3 regions of the Priestia sp. SIMBA_032 genome follow, and region 3 is predicted to be linked to each of the others. Evidence: riboswitches for the same ligand, from Rfam matches in the RefSeq annotation. Region 3 holds a riboswitch; each other region holds the start of a gene.
The links. A riboswitch is a leader RNA that binds a small molecule or an ion and turns the genes downstream of it on or off. The one in region 3 is predicted to bind thiamine pyrophosphate.
Positions count from the first base shown of each region.

Region 1: linked by a shared signal. The riboswitch ahead of SB717_RS22685 (thiamine phosphate synthase) and the one ahead of thiM (hydroxyethylthiazole kinase) in region 3 are both predicted to bind thiamine pyrophosphate.
Region 2: linked by a shared signal. The riboswitch ahead of SB717_RS04670 (acetylornithine deacetylase) and the one ahead of thiM (hydroxyethylthiazole kinase) in region 3 are both predicted to bind thiamine pyrophosphate.

Region 1 is NZ_JAWRXD010000009.1:62,031-65,182, reverse strand. It holds gene SB717_RS22700 (fluoride efflux transporter FluC) at 217-633, shown strand; gene crcB (fluoride efflux transporter CrcB) at 634-1,023, shown strand; gene SB717_RS22690 (hypothetical protein) at 1,071-1,286, shown strand; TPP riboswitch at 1,433-1,534, shown strand; gene SB717_RS22685 (thiamine phosphate synthase) at 1,657-2,280, shown strand; gene thiO (glycine oxidase ThiO) at 2,264-3,152, shown strand, end outside.
Region 2 is NZ_JAWRXD010000001.1:934,709-937,860, reverse strand. It holds gene SB717_RS04675 (MupG family TIM beta-alpha barrel fold protein) at 1-755, shown strand, start outside; TPP riboswitch at 974-1,076, shown strand; gene SB717_RS04670 (acetylornithine deacetylase) at 1,191-2,468, shown strand; gene tenA (thiaminase II) at 2,474-3,145, shown strand; gene SB717_RS04660 (ABC transporter ATP-binding protein) at 3,138-3,152, shown strand, end outside.
Region 3 is NZ_JAWRXD010000003.1:469,203-472,354, forward strand. It holds gene SB717_RS12555 (pyridoxamine 5'-phosphate oxidase family protein) at 1-185, shown strand, start outside; gene thiE (thiamine phosphate synthase) at 215-859, opposite strand; gene thiM (hydroxyethylthiazole kinase) at 873-1,679, opposite strand; TPP riboswitch at 1,754-1,862, opposite strand; gene SB717_RS12570 (MFS transporter) at 2,055-3,152, opposite strand, start outside.

The DNA.
Region 1 (3,152 bases), on a different contig from region 3:
AAGGGAAATATACCTTCTATACACGGTTTGTCATAAGGATACAGAAAGATTTTAAAATTTGGATTAAGTGGATTTTTAAGGGATATTTGAGGAGTAAAAAGGAAGTTTCATGCGACGATTTTCTCTTTCATTTTTTCATGACTTTTGGTGCAATAAACATATAGTTAAATGTTAAGGTAGAAATAAATTCCTTATGGTACACTTAAAGAAGAATTTATGAAACGGAGCGATATGATGAAAGCCATAAACTTAATCTCAATTGCCTTTGGTGCTATCGCTGGTACATATGCACGTTATTTGCTTAATCTTTCCTTATTATATACGGGCTGTCCAATAGGAACGGTAATTGAAAACCTATTAGGAAGCTTCATACTAGGCCTATTAACAGGATTTTTTGCATGGAAAAAGCCAAAAGAATGGATAAAGCTTGGACTAGGAGTGGGCGTGTGCGGCGGTTTTACAACGTATTCAACGTTTGCAGGAGACGTCATTTCTCTCACTCAGCACCATTTATTTGGAGGAGCCATTTATGCCATTGTCTCTTTAGTAGGTGGAATACTTCTTGCTTTAGCAGGCTATCTATGCGGTGAAGCGGCAGGGAAAAATTTAGTGAAAGTACATGAGGTGAAGTAAATGAGCATAGTGAGCTTGGCGCTTGGCGGGGCGGCTGGAGGAATATGCCGTTATCTTTTGGGTTTAAAAGTTACAAAAATAGTTTCAAACCCTCCTTTTCCAGTATCAATGCTGTTTGTAAACTTGCTCGGTGCGTTTGGGCTTGGTCTTTTTTACGGTAGTTATTATGGAAAGATTCCGAGTCATGCTTATGATGATTCAATATTTTTAATGATTGGCATTGGGTTTTTTGGTGCCTTTACCACTTTTTCAACGTTTAGTGTGGAAACCGTGCAGTTAATTCGAGAAAAATCTTATAGAAAAATGTTGGCGTACGTGGGGATTTCAGCATTTGGAACAGTTGGTTTATTTACAGTCGGTTTACTGGCAGGAACGTTTTTATTTAAGTAAAGAGAACGTTTCTAGTAGGGAAAAACAAAAAGACGGAGAAGTAGAGAATGGATAGAAAAGCAGAAGTTTGGAAATACATTTTGTTGATTGTAGCTGTTGCAGGTCAGATCATCGGTTTTTTATTTTTATTTATAAATGTTGTGGCGGCATTTATTTTTTACGGTTTTTATATTCTAACTTTTATTATGTTACTCCTGCTGTTTATATGGGATCGGAAAAAGGAAAAAGACAAAGAAGAATTTGACGACTATACCGATTACTAACCATGTAAAAAGCATAATAATGCGGTGCGCCGGGTCTCTTAGAAAGATACATCTATAAAAGGAAGAGAGCCGTAAGCGTATAAAGAGATATTGTATTTACATCTAGTTGTGTTATAATTTTAAGTGCGAAAACAAAATTAATAAATAGCAATCACTAGGGGCGCTTTCTGAAGCTGAGACGAATGTATTTCGGACCCTTTGAACCTGATCTGGTTTGGACCAGCGTAGGGAAGTGGCGATCATGTTTACATAACGATGCATGCTAACCACTCTACGTTGTAGAGTGGTTTTTTGTATGCAATAAAGCCCTCTGCACAAGATGAAGTGATTGAAATTTCTCTTTATCTCTGAATGGAAAGGTTTCGATCATGTGGATATTCCTAAATTTCATGTCATTACAACAGATAAGCAGTCAATCGAAGAGCTTCAAAAAATTTTAACGGCTATCGCGCCTTTTGCGGGTGCCATTCATATTAGAGAAAAAGAGAAAACGGCAAAGCAGATTCAATGTTTACTAGAAAGCCTGCCATTTTGTCGCTCTAAAATTATTGTGAATGACCGAGTTGATGTAGCGCATGCTTTAAAAGCAAAAGGCGTACAGCTTGCCTATCATAGTTTAGACGTTTCGTTTGTTATAGACGCATTTCCTTCTCTTATTGTCGGAAAGTCAGTTCACTCTGTGGAAGAGGCTTTAGAAGCTGAAAAAGATGGTGCTCACTACATTCTATACGGACATATTTATTCAACACATTCAAAAAAAGGATTAAAAAGTCGAGGGGTAGCAGCACTAAAAGAAGTAGTAGACGCTGTGCAGATACCGGTTATTGCCATTGGAGGAATTACACCTGTAAATGCCAAAGAGGTACTTCAAACAGGAGCACACGGTATAGCTGTGATGTCTGGTGTTATGCTTGCGCAAGATCCCCTCAAAGCGATTAAACAATATTCTCATATATGGACATCTGGAGGTGGAGAAAATGAAGCAGCATTATGATGTACTGTTAATCGGAGGAGGTATAATCAGCTCTTCTATCGCTTATCATTTGTCAAAACAAGGAGCGTCAGTAGCTATTCTTGAGCGTAATCAAATTGGTTGTGAAGCTTCAAGTGCAGCCGCTGGTATTCTAGGTGCTCAAGCTGAAATTGATGAAGAAGGTCCTCTTTTAGACCTTGCTATTAAGAGCAGAAGCATGTTTCCTGAGCTGGTGAAGGAACTAAAAGAAAAAACGGCCATCGACGTAGAGCTCATTCAAAAAGGCTTATTAAAAGTCGCTGTAACAGAAGAAGATGCACACGTATTAAAGAAAAAAGCCGCTCAGCACCACCGGTGGGATGAACATGTAAGATGGATCGATGTAAAAGAAGCGCGTTTGTTAGAACCCGGGCTCTCTCCAGACATATACGGAGCCATTACAATACCGGGAGACGGCCAGCTAGCTCCGGCTAAGTTAACGCAAGCTCTTGCTCATGGAGCCTTGTATCACGGAGCAGATGTATTCGAATACTGTGACGTTCATTCTCTTATTATGGAAAGTGAAACAGTAAAAGGTGTACAGACGTCCAAAGGCTCTTTTTATGGAGGAAAAGTAGTTATTGCAGCAGGCTCATGGGCTAAACGCTTTATTTCTTCTGAACATTTGGGTCACGTGTTTCCCGTAAAAGGGGAGTGTATTGCTCTTCAAAGTCATAAGCCGCTGCTTTCTAAAACGATTTTTTTAGATGAAGGTTTTTACTTAGTGCCTAAGACTGGCGGAAGGATCGTAATTGGGGCAACTAAGCTACAGCACGATTTTACTAAGACCGTTTCTGCACAAGGTATTCAATTTTTGCTAAATAAAGCTTCTGCGCTTCTGCCGGCTATTAAAG
Region 2 (3,152 bases), on a different contig from region 3:
GTATTAGACTAGACGATGGCTTTAGCGCAGAAGAAACTCTTTCGCTTGCGAATGAATTTTATATTGCTGTTAATGCAAGTACGATATCCAAACAAGAAGTTGAAGCACTCTTATATGCTGGTCTTCATCATCATCAGCTGCTTGCATGGCATAATTTTTATCCGCGGCCTGAAACAGGGCTTGAAGAAACATTTTTTCAACAGCAGACAGATTTATTTAATGAACTTCGTATTCCAGTCTGCGCTTATATTCCGGGAGAAGGCAAAAAAAGAGGCCCTATTTATCAAGGTCTTCCTACTAGAGAAAAAGACCGTAATAAATGTCCTTTTACCTCTGCAGTAGATTTATACGAATGCGGAGTAACAGAGGTTTATATTGGAGATCCATACGCCGCATCAAGTTTATTAAAGCGTTTAGTTCAATATCAAGAAAATCGCATTATTCCGCTACGCATTCGTTCACCTCATATAGATGGAACGTACAGCGTGCGTCCGGATGTATCAAGAGACGTTCTGCGTTTGGTTGATACTCGATCTGTAAAGCCAGTGCCGCCATTTCATACAGTAGAACGCAGAATCGGAGCAATTACAATGGACAATGATGGCTACGGGCGTTACAGAGGAGAGGTTCAAATAGCTAAAACCAATTTGCCTGCAAATGCTAATGTCAACGTGATTGGGTATGTGATAGAGGAAGATCATGAGCTGCTTTCATTAGTGAGACCGGGACAAAAACTTGAGCTTATTACTGTCTAAATGGAAAAACGGTGTATTTTTAAAAAAGCCGATAGCTAACTAGTAAGTTTATGAAAGTAAAGAGCACACACTGCTTGAAAAAGGTGTGTGCTCTTTATTTTACTAAAAAGGAAACTATTTTCATTGCTGAATCATGAACCTTTCTATTGAATAAAACGCTTTACTATGATAAAACTATTACAGGTAAACATATAATAATAGATAATCTTATAGAGATACAACACCACTAGGGGTGCTTTCGAAGCTGAGAGAGACGAGAAGTCTTAACCCTTATAACCTGAACTAGGTAATACTAGCGTAGGAAAGAGGTATTGTAATGGATGTTTTGTATGGTATTTCCTTACGAACTCGTTATAATAATTTTTTGTATATAAACAAAAACACTTCTTTCCTGCGAAAGAAGTGTTTTTTTATGCGTAAAGGAAGGTGTCATACATGGAAGAAACAATTGATTTGCTTGTCAAACAGGTAGAGGAGCGCAAAGGGGAGCTAATCCAGTTATTAAAAAAACTTGTTTCATATAAAACGCCAGCGCCTCCTGCACGAAATTCTCATGAAGCGCAGCTGTACGTAGCGGATTTTCTTAAAAACTGCGGTTTTTCCATCGATATGTGGGACTTATATTCCAACGATCCTATTGTAGTGGGCACATTAAAAGGACAAAAATCAGCTGACTATCAAAGCTTGATTATTAACGGGCATATGGATGTAGCTGAGGTACAAGAAAATGAAGAGTGGGAGACAGACCCGTTTGAAGCTGTCGTGAAAGACAATAAAATCATCGGACGCGGAGTTGCTGATATGAAAGGCGGCTTGGCAGGGGCATTATTTGCAGTTCAGCTTCTAACAGAAGCAGGAATTGAGCTGCCGGGAGACTTGATTTTTGAATCCGTTGTAGGAGAAGAAGTAGGAGAGGCAGGTACGCTGCAATGCTGTCAGAAAGGGTATACAGCTGATTTTGCGCTCGTAGCGGATACAAGTGATTTACATATTCAAGGTCAAGGCGGAGTGATCACGGGATGGATTACGATAAAAAGCAGTAAAACCTATCATGACGGTACACGCCGAAGTATGATTCATGCTGGAGGAGGACTCTTAGCCGCAAGCGCTATTGAAAAGATGGCAAAAGTGATCGGAGGGCTGCAAGAATTGGAGCGTCACTGGGCTGTTACAAAGAGCTATCCAGGATTTTTGCCAGGTACAAATACGATTAATCCAGCAGTAATCGAAGGTGGAAGACATGCTGCGTTTGTTGCAGATGAATGCAGGCTGTGGATCACCGTTCACTATTATCCAAATGAGTCGTACGACCAAGTATCAAAAGAAGTGGAAGAATATATTATAGCTATTGCAAAAGCAGATCCATGGTTAAAAGATAACCTGCCAACCTTTGAATGGGGAGGCACATCGATGATTGAAGACAGAGGAGAAATCTTCCCGTCATTAGAAATTGATGAAAATCATGCAGGAGTACAGCTGCTTGCACATACTCATGAACAAATGGAAGGGAAAAAGCCTCCAATTGATGTGTCAACTAGCGTAACAGACGGGGGATGGCTAGCTGATGCGGGAATTCCGGCAGCTATTTACGGCCCGGGAAATTTAGCAAATGCACATGCTGTGAACGAACAATTAGATATGAATCAGCTTATTCAATATACAAAAGTGATGGTGCAGTTCATTTATACGTGGCTGCATACGCATAAGGAGTGATCATCATGAAATTTAGTGAACGATTATACGAAAAGCTGCAGCCTATTTGGCGTCAAAATCATAATCATCCCTTCGTACAGGGAATGGGAGACGGAACGCTTGAAAAGGAGAAGTTTCGCTTTTATATGATTCAAGATTACCTTTATCTAATTGATTATGCCAAATTATTTGCAATTGGAGCTATGAAAGCTACCGATCTTCAAACGATGGGGAAATTTGCTGCGCTTTTAGATTCTACGTTAAATGAAGAAATGAGTTTACACCGTGAGTATGCCAAGAAATTTGAAATCAGCGAAAAAGAATTAGAAAAAGCGCAGCCATCTCCTACAACGCTTGCATACACACACTATATGCTGCACGTTGGTCAAAGCGGAACATTAGCTGAATTAGTGGCGGCTCTTTTGCCTTGTATGTGGAGCTACTGGGAAATAGGAAAAGAACTCAGTGAAAAGCCTGGGGCTGAAAATGAGTTTTATCGAGAGTGGATTGAAATGTACAGCTCAGAAGAATTTGGAGAACTGGCGACGTGGTGTATCAACTTATTTGACTCACTTACTGAAGATAAATCAGAAGCTGAGTTAGAAAAGCTCGAAGAAATTTTCTTAAATACGACCCGTTTTGAGTATATGTTCTGGGATATGGCTTATAAAGAAGCGATGTGGCCAGTTCATGAATAAGTCTGTG
Region 3 (3,152 bases):
TAGAATTATCTGGGACAGCTGTTCTTCGTACTGGTGATCAATTAAAAGAACGTATATGGAACGATCACATGAAAGAATGGTTTGACGGTCCAAATGACCCTGAGTATGTTGTTCTGGAAATTACGCCAAACGAAATTCGCTTTATGAATGAAGGCGAAGAAACTCCTCAAACTGTTCAGCTATAATAAAAAAAGCGCACACTGTGCGCTTTTTTTTATTTTCCTACCGCTTCTTTCAATTGAGCTGCTTTTTCTTTTGGAGACGCTGCTAAGCTAATCGCGGTAATAATAGAAACGCCATCTGCACCTGCTTCTACTACTTGTTTGGCATTTTCAGGCGTGATGCCACCGATTCCTACAATTGGAAAGTCAATATTCTGGTTTCGCACTTCTTCAATTAATTTTGTACCTTGCACTGCTTTTGCGTCTTTTTTTGTAGAAGTAGGAAAAACCGGTCCCATTCCTACATAATCCGCCCCGTCTTTTATCGCTTGCTGCAGCTCTTGTATATTATGAACAGAGACCCCCACAATTCCTTTTCCTATTTTTTCTCGAACAATATGAGCTTTTTCATCTTCTTGTCCAATATGAACGCCATCTGCTTGTAAACGAATCGCTAAGTCAAGATCATCATTCACAACAAAAGGAACGTTGTGCTGCTGACAAATTTGCTGAAGTTCCTTCGCCAGCTGATATTTCGCTTCTCCTGTTAGGGCACCTTCGCCTTTTTCACGAAATTGAAACACGGTAACGCCGCCTTCAATTGCTTCTTTCAACACTTCTTTCGGATCTTTTGTACAGTTATTGCTGCCCATTATAAAATAAACTTGCAGCAGCTTTTTGATTTCTTCGTTTGTCATTTTCCGGCTCCTTTTAACGTTGATGTACTCTTGCATATGATTCAATATCCTGCCCAGATAAAAGATGAAGCTGATTTAACAGCTCAATTTGAAAGCTCCCCGGCCCTTCTTCACTTTTTTTCGCTGCGGCGATTTCACCTGCCACTCCGTAAAAACTTAAAGCAGCAACGCTTGCCTCGACATATTCTTTTTCTACAGCAGCGAAAGCTCCTATAATTGATGTTAACAGACATCCAGTACCCGTCACTTTCGTAAATAACGGGTGGCCGTTGTCTACTGTATACGTTGTGTTTCCATCCGTGATTACATCTTGTTTACCCGTAATAACAATCACTGTATCTAATTTGTTCGCTGCTTTCTCAGCAAGTTCAATGACGTCTCCTTGCCCTTCTAATGAATCAACGCCTTTAATGAGCCATGACTCGCCTACTACGTTCGCAACTTCAGCAGCGTTACCGCGAATCACGGCAATATTTAATTCTTCTACAAGCTGACGTGCTACTTCTGTACGAAAAGGTGTCGCTCCCGCTCCTACAGGATCGAAAATAATCGGCACGCCGTTTTCATTTGCTGATTTTCCTGCTATTCTCATCGCTTCTACTTCTTGAGCCGTCAGTGTACCCATATTTAAGACAAGCGCTCCGGCGATTCGAGCCATGTCAGCCACTTCTTCCTTCGCATACGCCATAACAGGTGACGCTCCTAGAGCAAGCAGTCCATTTGCTGTAAAATTGGTTACCACAACATTCGTAATATTATGAACAAGCGGACTTGTATCTCTTACTTTTTCTAATTGAGCTGAAATTTTACTAATATCCATGTTCTCTCACTCTTTTCATTTAGTTTTAACACTGCAAAAAAAGACAAAAAAGCACTTTGCGCATGCAAGGTGCTTTGGTATGTACTCACATTCCCTGCGCTGGCATTATCCAACAGGTTCAAATGGTCAACAGGCGCCCCTGTACTCTCAGCCTGCCCCGCGCAAGCTCCCATACTATTCTTGTTACGTTTAAAGTTTACTATTAACTTTTTTTATTTGCAACCATTTCACTGTTTTGCCGATAAAATAAAGCTTCACTATAGGCTGAGTGGTATTGTAAATCTTATAGCTTTACTAAAAGCAGCAGTAAAAGATCTCCAGTAAGCTACTGGAGGTCTTCTATCCCTTAAAAATTCTATCATTTTTTCCTTTTCGTTATTTCTCTTGAATCGCTTGATTTCTCACAGCTGCTTTTCGGTCCTTCCCTGCTCTTAAAGATAAAAGAAAACAAAGCAGCAGTACAAGTGCAGCTGATACGTACGGATAATTAATGTTTATATCAAAGAGAAAGCCTGCTACAACGGGTCCCATAATATTCCCCAGACTTGTATAAGCAGAGTTTAGTCCGGCTACATACCCTTGGTCGTCTTGTGCCATCATCGACATTTGCGTGCTGATTGCCGGACGTAAAATATCTGTTGCTAAAAAGACGATAAATGTCACAACAATAATAAGCCAGTACGTGTGCACAAATAGCGTAAGTAAAATAAAAAGTCCCGTCATCATCAAGCAAAACGAAATCACTCTTTTTTCACCAAACTTATTTAAAATCCAGCCAAAAATCGTAACCTGCACTACAGCCCCTGCAATAGAGCCAAACGTAATAACAAACGCAATATCTTTTGGCGTAAAGCTAAATTTATGATCCACAAATAGTGAAAAGATCGTTTCATAATTGGATAATCCAAACGATGTCACAAAAACGATAATTAAACTTAAAAAATAAGGTTCTTTATAGGAATTCATAAGCTGCAGCAGCAGCCGATCTTCTTTTGGATTCTCATTATTTGAAACAGCATGATTTTGTACAGGACGAGACTCTGGCAAAACAAAAAGCGTAATCACTGCAGCCAAGCCTCCTGCTACTGCGGCCATATAAAACGGTACGCGCATACCGTATTCAGCTAAAAAGCCTCCGATACCGGGCCCGATAATAAATCCTGTTGTAATCGCCGCCGTCACATAGCCCATTCCTTTAGCGCGTTCTTTAGCAGACGTCACGTCCGCTGTATAGGCCATAACAGCAGGCATAATAAGCGCGGCCCCGACCCCGCCTAGCATTCTGGATACAAATAATAAAAGAGGTATACTCACTGAACCAAAGAACCATTCAGACAAGGCAAAAACAATCATTCCCGCTACAATAATTTTCTTTCTTCCTAATGAATCTGATAACCGCCCCGCTAAAGGTGAAAACAGAAATTGAGTTAGTGAAAACACCGCTACTAAAAGCCCCATCACGCTGCCGTTGAT